2 regions of the Bacillus sp. FDAARGOS_235 genome follow, and region 2 is predicted to be linked to the other one. Evidence: riboswitches for the same ligand, from Rfam matches in the RefSeq annotation. Region 2 holds a riboswitch; the other holds the start of a gene.
The links. Region 2 has a riboswitch for thiamine pyrophosphate ahead of thiC (phosphomethylpyrimidine synthase ThiC). Riboswitches for the same ligand answer to the same signal wherever they lie in the genome.
Positions count from the first base shown of each region.

Region 1: another riboswitch for thiamine pyrophosphate. It lies ahead of tenA (thiaminase II); the one in region 2 lies ahead of thiC (phosphomethylpyrimidine synthase ThiC).

Region 1 is NZ_CP020437.2:455,610-465,485, forward strand. Features, by position in the region: gene A6J74_RS04050 (hypothetical protein) at 30-251, shown strand; gene A6J74_RS04055 (hypothetical protein) at 332-631, shown strand; gene A6J74_RS04060 (exosporium leader peptide-containing protein) at 1,739-2,086, shown strand; gene A6J74_RS04065 (hypothetical protein) at 2,524-2,796, shown strand; gene A6J74_RS04070 (heterocycloanthracin/sonorensin family bacteriocin) at 2,952-3,275, opposite strand; gene tenA (thiaminase II) at 3,925-4,614, opposite strand; TPP riboswitch at 4,742-4,847, opposite strand; gene ddlB (D-alanine--D-alanine ligase) at 4,921-5,835, opposite strand; gene pdxR (MocR-like pyridoxine biosynthesis transcription factor PdxR) at 5,840-7,288, opposite strand; gene A6J74_RS04090 (homoserine dehydrogenase) at 7,516-8,541, opposite strand; gene A6J74_RS04095 (esterase/lipase family protein) at 8,629-9,870, opposite strand.
Region 2 is NZ_CP020437.2:3,205,922-3,215,797, forward strand. Features, by position in the region: gene A6J74_RS18385 (LTA synthase family protein) at 1-1,305, opposite strand, end outside; gene A6J74_RS18395 (YkvA family protein) at 1,854-2,219, shown strand; gene A6J74_RS18400 (metal-binding protein) at 2,270-2,761, shown strand; gene A6J74_RS18405 (magnetosome magnetite crystal formation protein family) at 2,876-3,193, opposite strand; gene lldP (L-lactate permease) at 3,490-5,148, shown strand; TPP riboswitch at 5,220-5,335, shown strand; gene thiC (phosphomethylpyrimidine synthase ThiC) at 5,449-7,209, shown strand; gene A6J74_RS18420 (arsenic transporter) at 7,313-8,671, opposite strand; gene A6J74_RS30050 (hypothetical protein) at 8,857-8,997, shown strand; gene A6J74_RS18425 (cytochrome d ubiquinol oxidase subunit II) at 9,046-9,876, opposite strand, start outside.

The sequences.
Region 1 (9,876 bases), 2.5 Mb from region 2:
AGTAATTTGAGAAAAGGAGGTGTTTTTATATGGCTGAGCATACAAAATGTGTTTGCGAACAATTAGAAAGATTACAGTTAGGTACAGAAGTAGATGTTTTCCTTACAGGAACAACACTAGAGGATCTTATTTTTACTAACTTTAATCCAGATAATTTTTGTGTAACATTTGTGGATAACACAACAGAACCTGGCTCTATAATTGTTTTGGACTGTCGTGATATTCAAGCGCTTAGAATTGAAGCTGAGTAGAGTAAAGATGGGGCTTTGAAAAAAGCCCTATTTCACACAGCATATTTCAATATAAATTATAAAATAGAGGAGCCGGAAAAATGTCAGTTTTCATCAACTATGCTATTACTCCCAAAGTATTCAATCCTAATCTAACATCTCTTCCAAATAACCGACGTTCTTTTATCCCAACCCAAAAAGAGAGTTCTAAAAATATTTGCTATCTTTTAGAAACATATTACTTAGGAAAAAAAATAAAACAGCTGTTAGTTAACGGCACAATATTAAAAGCTTCTATATTTGTAGGATTCCATAATAGATCCCGCCTTGCTACATTTATAGATGAAAACGGAGATATCACTGTAGTTAACTGCGAGCGTATTGATGCGATTCTACTCTAATTATGAATTTACATTTAAATAAATAATCATTATTTTCAAGATACGCGTTAGTTCTTACACATAATACCAATAACTGTTACCATAAAAAACTTGGTCCAAAGTGCACTTATATACAGTACCTTTTTTATTTGACCGAATAAGCCTCCAGATTCCGTCAATAATGTAGACAACCCATTAAGTTACTTTCTCCTTGTTCCCCCTTGGAGAACCGAACAGTTAGCTTTTGCTAGATGCTCTTTGTTAGTAAAAACGCACTCAATTGACTGGATACACATATAATATTTTGTGCTTCTCTCTTTATAAAATGAAGTTTTAATTTAGTTTTCTTTCCTGCATAATATTTTGGTATTTGTTTATACCATAGATGTAACTATTTGTTACAACATATATCTGTATCCAGTGAACTTCTAAAATTGTACAATAAAGCAATTAGCTACTTCAGCTAGCTGCTTTGTTGTGCAAAATAAAGGTTTTATTTCTCAACAACCATTATTGGAATTAAAACCCCACTAATGGTAATATGAAAATACCTTTCAGTCATAATTTTTAACATGTCAAGTGTTGTTCCCTTTTAAAAGGTCCTGTGTCAATCAGGGCCTTTTAAACTTGTTCCTTACTAAAATAGCGTTTTTATTAAAAACTTCTCACATTTAAACCGGACAAGTATATGTTATTCTATCGAGGCTTTCCATTCATAGCATTCTACCTTTCTTATTTGAGAGCACGCTTATATGTGTGCTCTTTTTATTTAAGATAAAATAAGGATTTTGTTTAAAAACCGCACATTTATTAAGAACATACATAAAATATCATGCGGTATTCTTTTTTAATATTAGTTTTGGTTAAAGAGCGCCTTAAAAGCGCTCTTTATATTTGTTAATAAATAACCATTTTTCTCAAACACACTCACGGTTTGTATAAGCCAATCATATATTTACATAGACAAGAAATAGCTTTTTATTATACATGCGCAATTTTTGTGCATGTTTTTTCTTTAATAAAATAACTATTTTGTTTAATTTTTAACATACAACCGCTTGTCCATGTCACTTTGCTCAACGCCTACATTTACTATCAGTAATATAAATTTTTTAGAGGTGAATTATATTGGACGAGTTTTTATCTTCTGCTGCATTAAACCAGAATTCGATTGGACCAACACTCCCACCTATGCAACCTTTTCAATTCCCTACTAGACCGACCGGTAACACCGGACCACCTGGCATTGTTTCAGTTACATTTAACCAAAGTCATATTCCTGCAACTAGCCCAACTAACCTCGTATTACCAGCTATTAGTGTAGGCGTTAATCAAATAGTAAAGTTAGAAGGAGTTTTCAGATCTGATTATGTTTCCCTAAGTCCCCTTACAGAATTTACTGTATCTTCAATTCTCGCTCTAAAAAGAGGCGTCTTTACTATTGCGGTTCAGATGGAGCTTCAAGAAGATATTTAATAACCAGTAAATGTTTCAACAAATTTAACACACAACGTTTCAATAGTCTGGATAGATACGCCTCCCCCTGGTACTTATGTATACAGGCTATCTCTGAATGCCACGGGAATTGGTACATCCACTAACACTATTAGTGAAAGAAACATAACTGCTACAGTAATAAACATTTAAAGTGTAATTCCCGGTCTATAAATCGTAATATGAAGTAAAACAAAAACAGCTTGTAGAAACAAAGCACCCTATTCCATGTTCTAAATTTTCAATACTAGAGCAGTGCATTTTATACAAACAGTTACGTAGTTTTGTTACGTTTCAAAATTAATCAATAGTAATAAAAATAGATTATTAAATTTGTTAATCCCAATAAATAGCTTTTAAAGTTGCGCTCACTTCCACCATTCATACTGATTTTCACATATTTCATATAAAGTATGAGAATGAGCAGAAAATCAGATATAACAGCAAAAGATCGTAAAGATGCGGGGAAAAAAGCATTAAAATCGGCAGTTGTTAAAGGTTGGATAAATGTAGGTAAATGGGGATTCTTTGGTGACATGGTTGCATTTATGGACAGATATTATACAGGCTATAAGAATTACAATCTTAAAAAGAAAAGAGAAAGAAGGGCTGATAGCAGCTCTTCTTTTTGGTTCTGGTGCAATAAATCTGCTTATAAAAGTCAAAGAGTGCGTCAAGAGTATAAAACATAAAAAGACATTCGATTTTTGATTTGAAATAAAGTCACAATGTTTATAAAAGGTTGGATAAATTATCTCTCTAAATTAAAAGATGCTACGTGTGTTTTGATTTATCTCTTTTATAAAATTGTATAACGCTTTACAAAGTAGATTCCTTTTCTCTCTTATCAATATTCATATGTTACAATAGTACCAGTAGTATCAGTGGTACCATTAAAACCATTAAAACAATTTGAACAACCGCCACAGCCGCCACAGCCGCCACAACCAAAACAACCGAAGCAACCAATACAACGGAATCCACCACAACGGAATCCACCACCACCACAACGACCTCCACAACCGCCACAACGACCGCAACCGCCACAGCGACGAGCAGCATCTTCAAAATAGTAGTATGGATATTGGTTTTGCTGGTCCCAATACACAATATTTCCAGACTGGTAATCATTAAGGCTTAACGCTTGTAGTTCTTGTTGAAACTTATTCATTTTCATGACCTCCGTTTATAAACTTTAACCTCATCGATGCTTTCCAATATTTCTGTTCGTTAAATCTAAGTAGAAATAACGCTATAAACTAAGTTCAATACGTACACCTATAAAGTATGACCTATCACTAGACGGTGCACCTTGTTCATATACCTATTTTTACTATGGGCTCATTTTTATAAATAGAAATTATAAAATGTGAATGCTTGCGTCATATCTTCATGCTTACTAAGTTCAATTCATTTCTCAATAACCATGATGCCGTATCCTACGTATTCCCGTATGCCGCTTAGATTTTTCTGTACTGTAAATGCCTCTCGTTATAACACTTCCATATACTTTCTGAGAGCACCTTCAGATATTCCTAACTTTTTTATATACTTCACTAGCCGAATAATCGATTTAGTCCGTCGTAGCGTCAAAACACCTACTAGTGACAGGACTCAATGACGGTTAAGAAATTCCTACAAAAAAAGCCCTGATTAGGGCTTTTCATTCTACTTTTTCAGCAAGCTCTCCATGAAATTGCTAATTGAAGAAAATTGAAAAAAGACGCACTTAGATTGATACGTCTTTTTTGCGATACCCCTTTTTTGAAATCATATAAAGAGGTATTATCCATACATATGTATAACAATACCTCTACTCTTTATCCAATTACATCTTTTACTTCTGTATCCACTGGCCATTTTTCTAATGTATAAGCCATTTCCCAAAATGAATATTCATATTGACTACTAATAATGAAATGCTGTTTCATACGCTTCCGATCAGACTCTGTCACTAGTTCAGCGATAGTATCTAATCGTGTAATTTGCTCTTCAACTAAAGTACGGAACCAATCAGATCCATAAGCAGAAATCCACTCTTTATAAATCGGCTCTTCTGGCTGACATTCTTTTAAACGTTCACCAATTTCATAATATAGCCAGTAGCAAGGTAAAATTGCTGCGATAATATCCCCTAAATGCCCTTCATACGCCGCACGGTACATATGTGAAGTATACGCATATGCAGTTGGGGCAGGGATAAAATGACCTTTTTCTTCTTCCGTAATTCCTAATTTCTTTGCGAAATTCTCATGTAATGATAATTCTGCCTCGTATGTATTTTGAGCATGGTGTGCCATGCGAGCTGTCGTTTCTAATTCAAGAGCCTTTGCAGCTCCTAAAGTTTGTACTCTAGCAAAATGACTTAAATAATATGAATCTTGAAGTACGTAATAACGAAAACTTGCCAAATCTAACGTACCTTCACCAAGTTTTTTTACAAAAGGATGATGAAAACTTGCCTCCCAAATAGAATCTACTTCTTTACGTAATGTTTGTGAAAAAGTCATTTAAATTCCTCCAATAATGTATAAAATATATGTATTTATCCACAGTTATTAAATCTGTAAAACAAAAAAAACTTTCTTTACAGGCGTAAAGAAAGTGAAATAGACAATATTAATGTATTCTTTAAATATAATCGTCTTCCCACTTCCCTACGCTGGTATTAACCAGATCAGGTACTAAGAGTCTCAAAATTATGTTTGATCTCAGCCTACAAAAGGCCCCCCTAGTGGATAAATATTTAGTTGTCGTATTGTAATTATCATAGCATACTTCGTGGAACTATCAAAAGTTTTAATTGTATAATTATCTTAAAAACCTTCTTCTTTCCTCACTCTTAATGAAGTTTCAATTATCATATCTAATAGTTTACTATAATTAATCCCCGCGGCATCTGCACTTTTTGGCAGTAAACTTGATTGGGTCATCCCTGGTAATGTATTAACCTCCATTACATATGGAATTCCGTCCTTCACCATCATATCAACCCTTGCATAAACACTACATTTTAATGCTTTATAACAAGCCAATGACGCTTTATTTACACGTTCCTTAATTTCAGTTGGAAGTTCAATAACTTCTTCAATTGTACTAACATCATCGTATTTTGCATTGTAGTCAAAAAACTCAGCTGCATGTCGAATTGAAACGATAGGTAAATGTTTACCATCAAAAATTGAACAAGTAATCTCGTCACCTTTTATATACTTCTCAATTACTACTTCAGAATCCCATTCGAATACAGTTTCCAGCATTGAGATCAATTCATTTTTATCATTGACGATCTTTACGCCAACACTCGAGCCGCCAGAGTTTGGTTTTACCACTAACGGAAATCCTAACTTATCTAAATCATCAAGCTTTAGATCCGCCATTTTTGTAAGTTCAATCCAATCTGGTGTTTCTACTCCTTCATAACGTAAAATCTTTTTCGAAATATTTTTATCCATACATATACCGCTAGATAACATATTGCTGCCACTATATGGAATACCTAAACTCTCAAGCGTCCCTTGAACCGTACCATCTTCTCCGTATTTTCCGTGTAATGCTAGCAATGCAAAATCAATGTCTTTCGCTTTTTCAATTAAATCCATTTTTTCATTTAACGTAATTGGAACGATTTCATACTTATTTTTATCTAAATGTGCAATCATTTCATTTCCAGTCATAATTGATACTTGTTTTTCAGAGGATACTCCTCCCATAATAACGCCAATTCTCATTTTCTCAACTCCAAGTTTCATTTTTTAAAGTTTCACCAATTATTTGAATCCCACTAACTATTTCTTTCTCCTTCAAACGTGAAAAACCTAAGCGGAATGTATTCGCTCCCCCTCCATCAGAATAAAAAACATCTCCAGGAGAAAACGTTACACCTTTCTCATAACACTTTTGTAAAAGTGTGCGAGCGTGAATTTTCTCTTCCAACTCTATAAACAAATGAAGTCCGCCATCTCCAGTCATCCTTTTAAACGGAATGTACTGATTGCAAGCCCCAACGGCTAACTCATATTTTTTCTTGTAAACAGATCTTGCCTTTTTTAAATATTTTTCAAAATATCCTTCATGTAAATATTGAAACAAAACAGCTTGATCTAACGTAGATGTGTGAATGGTTCTTGCTCTTTTAACACTTTCTAAATAATGAATCAGTTCTTTATCGGCAATAATCCACCCTACACGTAAACCAGGGAAAAGTACCTTCGAAAAGCTACTAATATAAATCACATTATTACCAGCCCCTGCAAAAGTTAATAGTGGCGATAAATGTGAACCTGAATAACGTAATTCTTCATTAAATCCGTCCTCTATAATAGGAACCTTATATTTCGAAAATAACCTCATCAATTCCGTTCTTTTCTCCGAACTTGTAACAATACCAGTTGGATTATGATAAGAAGGAATTAAATACGCAAAATCAAAATCCTTTTCACGTAAACTTTTTTCTACTTCAGTCGTATCAATACCATCATCATTCATATCTATCCCATGAACTTCAAGTCCATGTAAGCGAAAAAGTTTCAATGCAGCATGGTGAGTTGGATTCTCACAAATCACACGCCCTGATTTTTTCGCTAAGGAAGATAGTACAATATCTAATCCTTCTGTAAATCCATTTGTAATTAAAATATCTTTGTTCGAAATATCTACACCTTTTATTTCCATGTAATGAAGTAGATATTTCATTAACGGGCGGTAACCTTTTGCATATCCATAGTTCAATACGATATCCCCTTCAATGGACATACGAGTAAGAAAAGCTCTTTTGAAATTTTCAACATCAAATAGCTTTTCGTCCGGGGCTATACTATTAAAAACAACCATTCCTTTTTCCCAGCGGACTCCATGCTTCATTAAGTCTAATTCATCCGCTAATGTGGTAACTGTATTAAGTTTATTTTTCCAATCTATTTCAACAGACGAAGTGTTAGATATATCCACCTTCGCAACGAAATTCCCTTTTCCTTTTACTGCATAAATGAGTCCTTCTTGTTCTAAATCCGCATAAGCAGAGAGTACTGTATTTCTGCTCACTGATAATAATTCACTCAGTTCCCTTGTTGATGGGATCTTTTGATCACCGAGCAAATGCCCTTTCATAATCATCTTTTTAAAATAATCCTTTAATTGAATATAAACGGGACGATCTTTTACAACTTTAAAATCTTTAAACAATTTCTTACCCCCTGCAATTATTTTTGCATATTTATTTCATTCTCAAAAGGTCCACTACATATGTATTTTTTATTAACAGCGGTACGGTCTTATAAAGTGAAACTTTAATCCGTGGGAATTTTATTCATCCCCCACCGATTTTTAGCCCGAATCGGACATATATGGGCTAAAAGGCTCCCACCTAACTTTTTTTCTCCATCCGAATTTTGAAGGTGTGAGTTTTACTTCTATAAATCTCTACGATATAAGTTAATTACATCTTTTAAAGCAGCTGCTGCGGCTCCGCGTGGATTAGAAGCTCCACCAATTGTAGTAACTTGTCCCATTGTATCTGTAAAGAATGTTATTCCTTTTTCAGTTCCATTTACTTTTGCTAGTGGATGGTCTTTTTGTATTTCAAGCGGTTCTACATTAAGATTCACTTTACCATCCATATCCTTATATGCTGAAGCTATTAATTTAATATAATTGTTTTGTTCCTTAGCATGTCGAATTTGTTGTTTTGTAACATTTTCGATTCCTTTTATATGCATATCAGTAAGCATATTCTCAACACCCATCAAGCTGTTTGCCAAAAGTAATAATTTACACGCACTATCCGAACCACTTACATCTAATATTGGGTTCGTCTCAGCAATTCCTTTATTTTGCGCTTCTTTCAGTGCTTCTTCAAACGTAACATCTTCTTCATACATTTTTGTAAGAATATAATTAGTTGTCCCGTTTAATATTCCTTCTATTTTTTCAATATTGCATCCAGCCAAACTAAATTGTCCAATATCTAATGTCGGTAGTGCTGCAGCAGTTGCGCCACTATAGCGAATTCGTACATTCGCTTCTTTTGCTGCTGCCTTTATTTCTCTCCAGTTAGTAACGAGTGCACCTTTTGAAATTGCAACAATATCCATATGTTTCTCAATCGCTTGTTTTATATATTTTTTTCCCGGATTTCCATCTTTAAGATTTGTAACTGTTGATTCTACCAATACAGTACCACTTATCCCACTTGTTGCACGGTCTTTCGGGTGATGTTCTATATACTTTTCAATTGCTGCAGTACCGCTACCATACATTAATAAATGATGAATAGACAAACCTTCCTCATTATGTATTGCAATATTTCTACCTAATACGCCACTTACAACTAAATGGATTCCATATGTTTCGTATATATATAAATATTTTTCGTTTACTAATTTTATAAACTCTCTTCCTACTGTCCCGTATCCTGATAAAACAACTTGTATTTTCATAATATCCCCCCATATTTTTCTTCCATATCCCTCTTTCAATATAATATAAAGCGCTCCCGAATTCCATCGAGAGCGCTTTATTATTAACTATTGCGGTAACCGCGATAACTTTTCTGCAACTGTTCTATAAAACTCTTGAATATTAGAAAAACCTAACGTGTCTGAAACGCTTAGTCCTACCATGTCTAAATGATCCCAATTTGCTTTCGTTTCAATATGATTCCATTTACCAACCTGTAAAAACTCATTATTATTTACAGCAATACTAGTTGAAGGCGCAATCATAGAATTTGTATTTACTACACCGTCATTTTGCCACCAAGATGTATCAATTAATGGGCGATTTTCTTCAAATCTTGCATAGGAACCTAAGAAAAATGCATTCCCCATTAACACTTTGTTCATTGTAATATGAGGTAGTTGTAAACCTGTTATAGGTGCTGCTTGTGATGCATGTCCACTATACGATAAGTAATACACATCCGATTGCGTCTTTACCCAACTATTTAACTCCCTTGCTCCATCAGTACTTAAATCCCATTGACTAATATCTTTTGTATTTTCCCAAATTGAACTATTTAAAATCCGATCAGCATATTGGAAGAAGGACTCTCCAGCATTTTTTTTCATACCCCATTGGTCCAATTTAAAATCATATAATGATAAATTATTGTTTCCTCCTAAACTCGCAGCTGTAATGAGTAAATCTTTAACGAACGGCAATAGAAGACTTCCGTCCGCGAGTGTTGTGCCATTATGAGGAGTTGCTAAAGTTGTAACACTATGAACATACGATTTACCGCCTTCAAATAGTGGTGATATCTTTGCGTTCGGATGATTTTTCACATAGTCTTTTTCTTCATAACTGCCTTCTTTTAATAACTGCACTAATGTTCTTGTCGTTTGTCCACCCATGCTATGCCCAACTAAATGAACTTTATTTGTTTCACTCCAATTTGGTGCAAATCCACTATAAGTTCTACCAAAACGATTATGTCCATGTTTCTCAGCGTGTGCCGCACCATAGTCTACAATTCCACCGTTAATTTGTGCATATAATTCACATGCACGGTCCCAGTTACTAGAAACAGGACCAACAGCAGCCGTATGTACTGTATAGCCATTTCTTTTTAAATCTTCCTGTATATCATGAACACCACCCCAATATTTTACCCCTAACATTTCTTCCCTACCCCATCCAGCAAATCCATTCACTAAAATGATAGGATAATTATTTTGTTGCCTCTCTTCAGCGTAAGTTGTTTTCGCTATGAATGAACAAACAGTCACTAATGTGAAAAAACATACTTTTAAAAATAACTTTCCCATACTTTC
Region 2 (9,876 bases):
AAACACGCCATCACCAGAATTATATTCATCGATTAATTTCGTGTTGTCATCATAAGTGAATGGGTAATGGTTTGTTAAAGTAAGGAAGCGAGTGTAGAACGGTTGCTTCACTTCTTTTAACATATCGATAGATTGATCGAAGTATTCGATATCTTTTAATCCCCAATTTAATTTTGTTTCTGGCGTAATCTTGTAGTCAAGCTCGTTGTAGTAACGATCATAACCAAGTGCCGGATACATAATGTTACGGTTCCAGAATGTTGCGTTGTTTGCGTGGAATACCGATGTGTGGTACCCTTGCTGACGTAAAATTTCTGGAGTTGCTGTGTATTCGTTGTTACCGTGTGTGAAGAATACAGCACCACGGTCTAGTGGATATAAAGAAGTATCTACTAAGAATTCAGCATCAGATGTTTTACCTTGCCCAGTTTGATGGAAGAAGTTATCAAAGTAATAACTTTCTTTCGTAAATTGGTTTAAGAATGGTGTAACTTCTTGTCCGTTAACTGTTGCGCCAATTAAGAATGTTTGTAATGACTCAAGAGAGACAACAATTACGTTTTTTCCTTTTGCAGTACCGAACATATTTGGATCTGGTTTACTTTGTGTTGTTTTCACATAGTTTTCTGTTTCTTGTAATTTACTACCGTCTGCAAATGCCTTTTGTGAACTTGACTTCGCTTGTAAGCCAAGATCGTATGCTTGGTGTACATATAATCCTAAGTTTTTAACAAGCATAACGCGGTCGAATGAACGTGTTAATAGTTCTGGACGTTCAGCTTCTGCAAACCCTAGGTTTACGAAGAAAATAGCAACTGTTGACACGAAGTATAGAGAACGCATCGGACGTGCTACACGCTCTGTCGGTGCAAAGTTTTTCTTCTTCTTTAGTAAGATGAAGAATACGATAATATCCGCAAATGCAAGGATAATTTTGTAGTTAAATAATTCTTTCACACTAGAACCTAAGCTTCCAAAGTTAGAAGTTTGCCCTAGTACTGGTAAAGTAACGAAGTCATTGTAGAATCCGTAGAACATTACGTTACCAACAAGAATGAACGTTAAAACAAAATTAATTCCAAGTGCTATATAGTTACGTTTTTTTCCTTTTGCAAATAATGCAAGTCCCACAAACAGTAATGATGCTGCTAATGGACTAATGAATAAAATGAATTCTTGCATGAAAGATTCAAGTTTTAAATCAAAGCTTGTGCGTGTAATAATGTAGGTTTTCAGCCATACGGCTAAAGCTACGAATAAAGTGAAACGCACATTTTGAAATTGTGATTTCAAGGTTTCTTTCATTCATTTCCACCCTTTCTCTATCAGGCTTGGTCGATTTTGGAGCGAAAAATGCTAAAATAAAAAATACATAGTTTCTTTTGCCATAATTAGAGCTTCTATATTCACCCATATACGACTTTAACTATGCATACCCTTTTTTGGTTTCTTTTGCTGCTCATAAGTATAACGTCATTTCTGTATTATACAACAAAATTCATTTCTGAGAAACACTATAACATTTTACATTTTTTGTATGTGTTTTGTCACTACCAGAGAAAACTTTATCATTCGTTTATATGTCCGTCAACTAGAAAATATAACAAAGATAGAGAAGAATGTTAAGTGAAAGTGAAAATTTTCATGGTTGAGAAATAAGAAATGGAAATATGTAATGGTTTGTCTAGAAAACTATTATATGAAGGAAAGGGTATGAAAATTAACGAACACTTGTTCTTTTTAGGTTTGTTTGTTAAAATAAAAATTCATTGATAGATTATGTGTAATTTTGATGAACTTTTACTGGTAATATATTGTAGCTTATTTCTTTTGAAAAATAGGGGGGCTTTTACATGAAACAAAAATTTTCAGTTGAAGCGTTTTGGAAAAAAGTAAAACATGTTGCAAAGCAAGCCGGACAGTCGGTCATTTATGCCAGTTTATTACTGTTTTACGTTTTGCAAAGACCTGATGTTCCAAAGCGGGTGAAAATTATTGTAATTGGAGCACTTGCTTATTTTATTGCACCGATTGATGCCATCCCAGATTTCATTGCTGGAGTTGGTTATACGGACGATTTAGGGGCATTAACGGCGGCACTAATACAGGCGTCATTATATGTCAATGAAGATGTGAAAGATAAGGCACGAGTGAAGTTGGCAGAATGGTTTGGTTCGGATATAGACACATCATTTATCGATCAGAAATTAGATCAATAGGTGAGAACTGTCATAGAGTGACAGGGCGAACGTAAGCGAGGAAGTGCATTATGCCATCAGGAAAAACGCATACGAAAATAAACTTAATATCCCTTCCGGTTGTTTTGTTTCTGCTCTTTTCGTATGGATTAACAAATTTTGATTTTTTATTAACTTTTGCAATTGGCTTTTTAGTAGGTACTTCATTTTTAACACCTGATTTAGATACGTACAGTAATGCGTATAATAAATGGGGATTCCTGCGTATATTTTGGTATCCGTATAAGAAAGTAATGCCACATCGTTCCTTTCTTACACATACGATTATACTTGGTGATGTAATTCGTATTGCATACATGTTAATCGTATTTTCTCCGTTTTTATTTCTATTAAATGTAATAGCACTGGACGGGAACTTAATAGAAATTGCGAAAAAACATGAGGTGGAAATTAAAACGTTCCTAATGGGAATTGTTGTGGCGAGCACGCTTCACATTATAGCGGATAAAACGAATACGCGCCGAAAGAAAATGATGAGAAAAAAGAAGAAACGAAGAAGATAAAGTGAAACTTTAATCAGTAGGGGCATCCCCCGCTAATTATTAGCTCACACTAATCGGAAAAAGGACACTTGCAAATTGCAAGTGTCCTTTTTTTAAACAAACGTTTGTTTAAAATTAAGCTTTCAGCACTTTAATTCCTTTTACAATGTTCCAGATGAAGTAGTATAAGCTGATGATTCCGCAAATAGCTAAGACAATCATTGCTCCAATTCCAAGTGTTACATCTGGTTGGTCCGATCCGATGCCCATAATTCCTAAAATAGCTACGCCGATAAATGTAGCGATACTTGGAATGATATGTGTCCATAGAGCACGTTTTGCATGTGGCTTTGTTTCAGCATCCCCCACAATCCAAACGATGATTGGGAATAAGATAGGGGCAAATAGTACACTAAAGTATGATAAAGCAGCTAGTATTTTGTTTCCATTCATATATATCACCTCATAAATAATTTCCGTTGTTATACTATTATTATGCAGTAATTTTTACAAGCTTACTATCGATGAACATTACAAGAACGTGACGATTTTGTAAGATTTTTTCTTTAAATAATAAAATTTTCAAAAAAATCTTTTTTTATGGAAAACGCTGTGATAAAGTATAAATGGGATTAGATGAAAACGTTTTCTTGAACGTTTTTTATTTTTAGACTTAAAGGTATGATGACCTGATAGTCTATTGATGAGGTTATTCTATTTAAAAGGGGATTCTTTAGGGGGAGAGAACAATGAACACATGGACACAAGTTTATGATCCGTTCGGTAACATTTGGATTTCGGCAGCAGTCGCACTTATTCCAATCATCTTTTTTTTCTTAGCTTTAGCAGTTTTCCGCATGAAGGGGTATGTGGCAGGATTTATTACAGTTGTACTTACAATTTTAGTAGCGTTATTCGCTTATAAAATGCCGTTTACGATGGCGATGGCAGCAACCGGATACGGTTTTTTATACGGACTATGGCCAATTGCTTGGATTATCATTATGTCGGTATTTTTGTATAAAATTTCCGTAAAAACAGGTCAATTCGATGTCATTCGTGCATCTGTATTATCTATTACAAATGATCACCGTTTACTCGTTATTTTAATTGGTTTTTCATTCGGAGCATTTTTAGAAGGGGCTGCGGGATTCGGTGCACCAGTAGCAATCACGGCAGCGCTTCTAGCAGGTCTCGGATTAAATCCTTTATATGCGGCTGGTCTTTGTTTAATCGCAAATACTGCACCGGTAGCATTTGGAGCGATGGGAATTCCGATTACAGTTGCTGGACAAGTAACGGGTATTGATCCACATAAAATCGGACAAATGGCTGGACATCAGTTACCGTTTCTATCATTATTTGTTCCGTTCTTCATCGTATTTTTAATGGATGGGTTTAAAGGGGTAAAACAAACGTGGCCTGCGTTACTTGTAGCAGGTAGTTCATTTGCAATTACACAGTTTATTACAGCAACGTTTCTAGGGCCGGAGCTTCCGGATATTACGTCAGCACTTGTAAGTTTAGTGAGTTTAGCGCTGTTCTTAAAAGTTTGGCAGCCGAAAGAAATCTATCAATCTAAACAAGCAAATAGTGAAGTAGCGGCAACAACGACGACATCTATGCCAAAACTCACAATAGGAAAAGTAGTGAAAGCATGGTCTCCGTTCATTATTTTAACGGTTATGGTAGTTGTTTGGAGCCAAAGCTTCTTTAAATCTTTATTTGCTCCAGGAGGCGCTTTAGAAAGTCTTGTATTTAAGTTTGAAGTTCCAGGCTTACACAATTTAGTAATGAAAGCAGAGCCGATAGTAAATAAACCAACGCCTTATGAAGCAATTTTGAAATTAGATGTTTTATCAGCGACTGGAACGGCAATTTTAATTGCTTGTATTATTTCTATCTTTATTTTGAAAATGAGTGCAAAAGATGCAGTAGCGACATTTAAAGAAACGTTAAACGAACTTAAGATGCCAATTCTATCTATCGGATTCGTATTAGGATTCGCATTTATCGCAAACTATTCTGGTCTATCTTCTACATTAGCGCTAGCGCTAGCAGGAACTGGCGGACTATTCCCTTTCTTCTCACCATTCCTAGGTTGGATTGGTGTATTCTTAACAGGATCCGATACGTCTGCGAACGCACTGTTCTCGAATTTACAAGCAATTACGGCACAGCAAGTTGGCGTATCTGAAGTACTTCTCGTTGCGGCAAATACAACAGGTGGTGTAACAGGTAAGATGATTTCTCCGCAATCGATTGCAATTGCTTGTGCTGCAGTTGGACTTGCCGGAAAAGAGTCGGATTTGTTCCGTTTTACAGTGAAGCATAGTTTGTTCTTCGTTATTATCGTTGGTATTATGACGTATGTACAGGCATATTATTTAACGTGGATGATTCCATAAACAATAAAAGAAATAAACTTTTCATTTTTCAGATTATCGTGTATGATGAGAAAGTATTGAAAATTAAATCAGTGATAAACTAGGGGTGCCTAACGTATGCGTAGGCTGAGAGAGAAGCGCGTGAACTTCTTAACCCTTTGGACCTGATCTGGCTCGTACCAGCGTAGGGAAGTTAGCGGCTTTACATAATGATGTCTTTTATGAGCCAGGTCCTTATTTTTTTATGGACCTGGCTCTTTTTGTTTTGGCATACGCTGGCCATATCTCGTCCTTGTCACGTACAGGGGGGCAACAAAGGTTATGAAACAATCTGTTTCAGCTGAACAAATTGAATTGAAATCGAGTTTACCAGGAAGTAAGAAAGTGTATGTAGATGGACCACGGGAAGGTATGAAAGTACCGATGCGTGAGATTGCACAAAGCGATACGAATGGTGTCCAAAATCCGCCCATCCGTGTGTATGATACGAGTGGTCCTTATACGGATCCGGCCTATAAAGTGGAGCTGGAAAAGGGGATTCCAACGCCGCGTCATTCTTGGGTCATGGAGCGCGGGGATGTAGAGGCATACGAAGGGCGTGAAGTAAAACCAGAGGATGACGGTGTGAAAGTGGCTTCGAAACATACACCTGTTTTCCCGCAAATGGATCGTAAGCCGCTTAGAGCGAAGGAAGGTGCAAATGTTACGCAAATGCACTATGCGCGTAATGGCATTATTACGTCTGAGATGGAGTATGTTGCGATTCGTGAAGGAGTGGAGCCTGAGTTTGTTCGTAAGGAAATTGCAGAAGGTCGTGCGATTTTACCAGCGAATATTAACCATCCGGAAGCAGAACCGATGATTATCGGACGTAACTTTCATGTGAAGGTAAATGCAAATATCGGAAACTCTGCTGTATCTTCTTCTATTGCAGAAGAAGTAGAGAAGATGACATGGGCAACGCGCTGGGGTGCAGATACGATTATGGATTTATCTACAGGTAAAAATATTCATACGACGCGCGAATGGATTATTCGTAATGCTCCTGTACCGGTTGGAACTGTGCCCATTTATCAAGCGCTTGAGAAAGTAAACGGAATTGCAGAAGATTTAACGTGGGAAGTGTACCGTGATACGTTAATTGAGCAAGCGGAGCAAGGCGTTGATTACTTTACGATTCACGCTGGTGTATTACTTCGTTACATTCCAATTACTGCAAAACGTACGACAGGTATCGTTTCACGCGGTGGTTCGATTATGGCGCAGTGGTGTTTATTCCATCATAAAGAAAACTTCCTATATACTCATTTTGAAGAGATTTGTGAAATTATGAAGCAGTACGATGTTTCATTCTCGCTTGGAGATGGATTACGTCCAGGTTCGATTGCAGATGCAAATGACGAAGCGCAGTTCTCGGAGCTTGAAACGCTTGGTGAATTGACGAAAATCGCTTGGAAACATGATGTGCAAGTTATGATTGAAGGACCTGGACATGTACCGATGCACTTAATTAAAGAAAATATGGAGAAAGAACTTGATATTTGTCAGGGCGCGCCATTTTATACACTTGGGCCGCTAACGACAGATATTGCACCAGGATATGACCATATTACATCCGCAATTGGAGCAGCAATGATCGGCTGGCTTGGAACGGCGATGCTTTGTTATGTAACGCCGAAAGAACATTTAGGTTTACCAAATAAAGATGATGTTCGAGAAGGGGTTATTACGTATAAAATTGCAGCACATGCGGCTGATCTTGCGAAAGGGCATAAAACGGCTCATCAGCGTGATGACGCACTTTCAAAAGCACGTTTCGAATTTCGTTGGCGCGATCAATTTAATTTGTCTTTAGATCCTGAACGTGCGATGGAGTATCACGATGAAACGTTACCAGCAGAAGGAGCGAAAACAGCTCATTTTTGTTCAATGTGTGGACCGAAGTTTTGTAGTATGAGAATTTCACATGATATTCGTGAATATGCGAAAGAAAATGACTTAGAAACGACAGAAGCAATTGAAAAAGGAATGAAAGAGAAGGCGAAAGAATTTAAAGATACTGGTAGTCATTTATACCAATAACACGTTACACCTCTTTACTTGATTGATCACACTGTAGTACCTAACTTAATTATAGAAAAAGCCCCCTTTGCTAAGACGGTAGCAAAGGGGGCTTCTGTTTTCTTTATAAGGCAAAGAAGAGGTGTACCCAGTAGTATAAGAGGAATAATGTGACGACTGTTGTGAGAGGAATAACGATGAGAGATACGCTTAAATAATCTTTCCATTTTACTTTAATTTTGTTTTGTTTCAGAATATACATCCAGATGAGGGAAGCTAGTGTACCGATTGGTAATAATAGTGAACCGATGTCACTACCAATAATGTTTGCGAGGTAGATTGTTTTTAATGTGACTGGATCTAGCCCCATTTCTGTTAATGTGATTGTACCAATCATAAGGGCAGGGTGGTTATTGAAGACGTTAGAGAGGATGGATACAAGTCCGCCCATTGCAAAGCTAGCATAGAGTAAATGCTGACTTACAAGTGGCTCGAGCCATTGCACAAGTGCGGCTGTTAATCCTGCGTTGTGAAGCCCGTAAATAATGACGTACATAGAGAAGGCGAAGATTAAAATGTGCCACGGTGTCTTTTTTAAAATATCGACAGGGTTTGTTCGTAAGTAGTACCATCTCCAGATAAGAAGAACGAGGGAACCTAGCACTGCAACGATTTCGATTGGGATAGATAAGAAGGATGCAACGAACAGAAGACAGCGCATAAGGAAGACAAAACCTAATACTTTTAACATGAATTTTGTACGTTTTTGTTTCGTATCAACAGAATTGTTTCCTTTTAACGGATGGAAGTTTTTCGTGAAGAAAATTTCTTCAATATCATATGAAGAAACCGGTAATTTCTCTGGTAATTTTTTCTTTAAAACAGTGTACATGAGCCATGACATAAACAATAATCCTAATGTTGCAGGTACAAACATCATAGCAGTATGCATATAAAGAGTCATATTAACGATATTTAATGCGATTAAGTTTACGATATTACTTACACCGATTGGTGCACTAGAAGCAGTGGCGATTAAAGCACCGCTTAATAAATAAGGAATTTGTTGATGAGGCTTTAATTGAAGATTTTTCAGAAGAAGGATTAGAATTGGGGTTGTAATCAAAATACTACCGTCATTATTAAATAAAAGAGTCATAAGAAAGCATAGTAATTGAATATACCAGTATAGGCGGCGTCCAGAACCTTTCGCTAAATTTGCGAGTTTTGCTGCAGCCCAATGGAAGAAGCCGAAGCTTTCTAATATAACTGCCATAACGATGGTCGCCAATATCGTTATGGAAGCGCCTCCGATTTTACTTATAATGTCTATGACATCTGGCCTTGAGACAAGTCCAGTAATGAGGATAATACCAGCGCCAATTGCTGCTGGCCATGCCTCATTTAAGCCACGAGGTCGCCAAAAGATAACAATCATCGTTAAGAAGAATACAATAATAGTAATCCATATCTCAATGCTCATATTTTACCTACCTTTCTATTTTTCCTTGAATCAATGTAGCTTGTCTCAAGGTCTGTATTGGTAGTATATTCGAAAAAGAATAAGAGGAACTAGACGTATAATAGAAGAAAGTGAATATGTGTTTTTCAAGCTATAGGACAAGTATACATACTAGTGAAATAACTATTAGGAGAGGAGTCTAATAAATGAGGGGCATTCTATGTACGAATGCCCCTCATTTATTCCGCTATTTGTGGGCAGTAAGACTCCTACCTCAAAATTCGGCTGGAGCAAAGAAGTTAGGTGGAAGTCCTGCTGCCCGTAAACGCCTGATTGGTGAAGGTTAATAATCAGTGGGGATGAACAAAACCCTTACTGATTAAAGTTTCACTTTGTTATTTTTCCTTCAAAAAAGTTCGATCCTTCAAGAATAAATTCCAGAAGAAAATGAATCCGGGTAGTAAAATTGCAATCCCGATTGCGTAGAGGATAAGAAGCGCATAGAATGTTTCGACTGTTGTAAAGCTTGTAAATACAGTTACATCCGGGTAAATGATATACGGTAAATGAGCGACGCCGTAAGCGTAGCTTGCAAATGCATATTGAGCGACGACAGCTAAAACTGCAATGCGAGGAAACCCTAGTGTGCTATATTTCTTATTTGTCCACCAAAGGGAGGAATAGCCGATAACAAATAAAATGATAGAGACTGTAAACCATGGGAATTGCTTTATTAATCCTTGCATTAGCCAGTGTGTTTGTGGGTCCATTACAACGAGAGCTATAATTGCCGTAACGAGCGTTGCAGGACCAAGTATGATGGCATTTCTTCTATAAATTCTATATGCATCTTCTGAACCTTGCTCTCTCGCAAAATCCGCGAGAAAGAGAGAAGATAGAAACAGTTCCGAAGTTAGTCCGAATAGCATATAACAATAAATAACAGGACTAGAAAGAAGTTTTCCGTAAAGGAGTACTTCTTTTCCTTCAGCCATTGTAATGTAGGCACCCTCTGTAACAGGTAAAACGGTAATTAATAGGGCTGGAATTAAGAGCCCTGTAATACCTGAAATAATCCGAAGAAGATGTTGGTACTTCGGCAGAGAGTAAGCAAATACCATAAATGTACTACGAATTGCAACGAGTACTAGAATTAGCATGACTGGTACGAACATAACGGTTGCAAGGGTAAAGGCTGCTTTCGGAAAGAAACCAAGGAAAGCGAC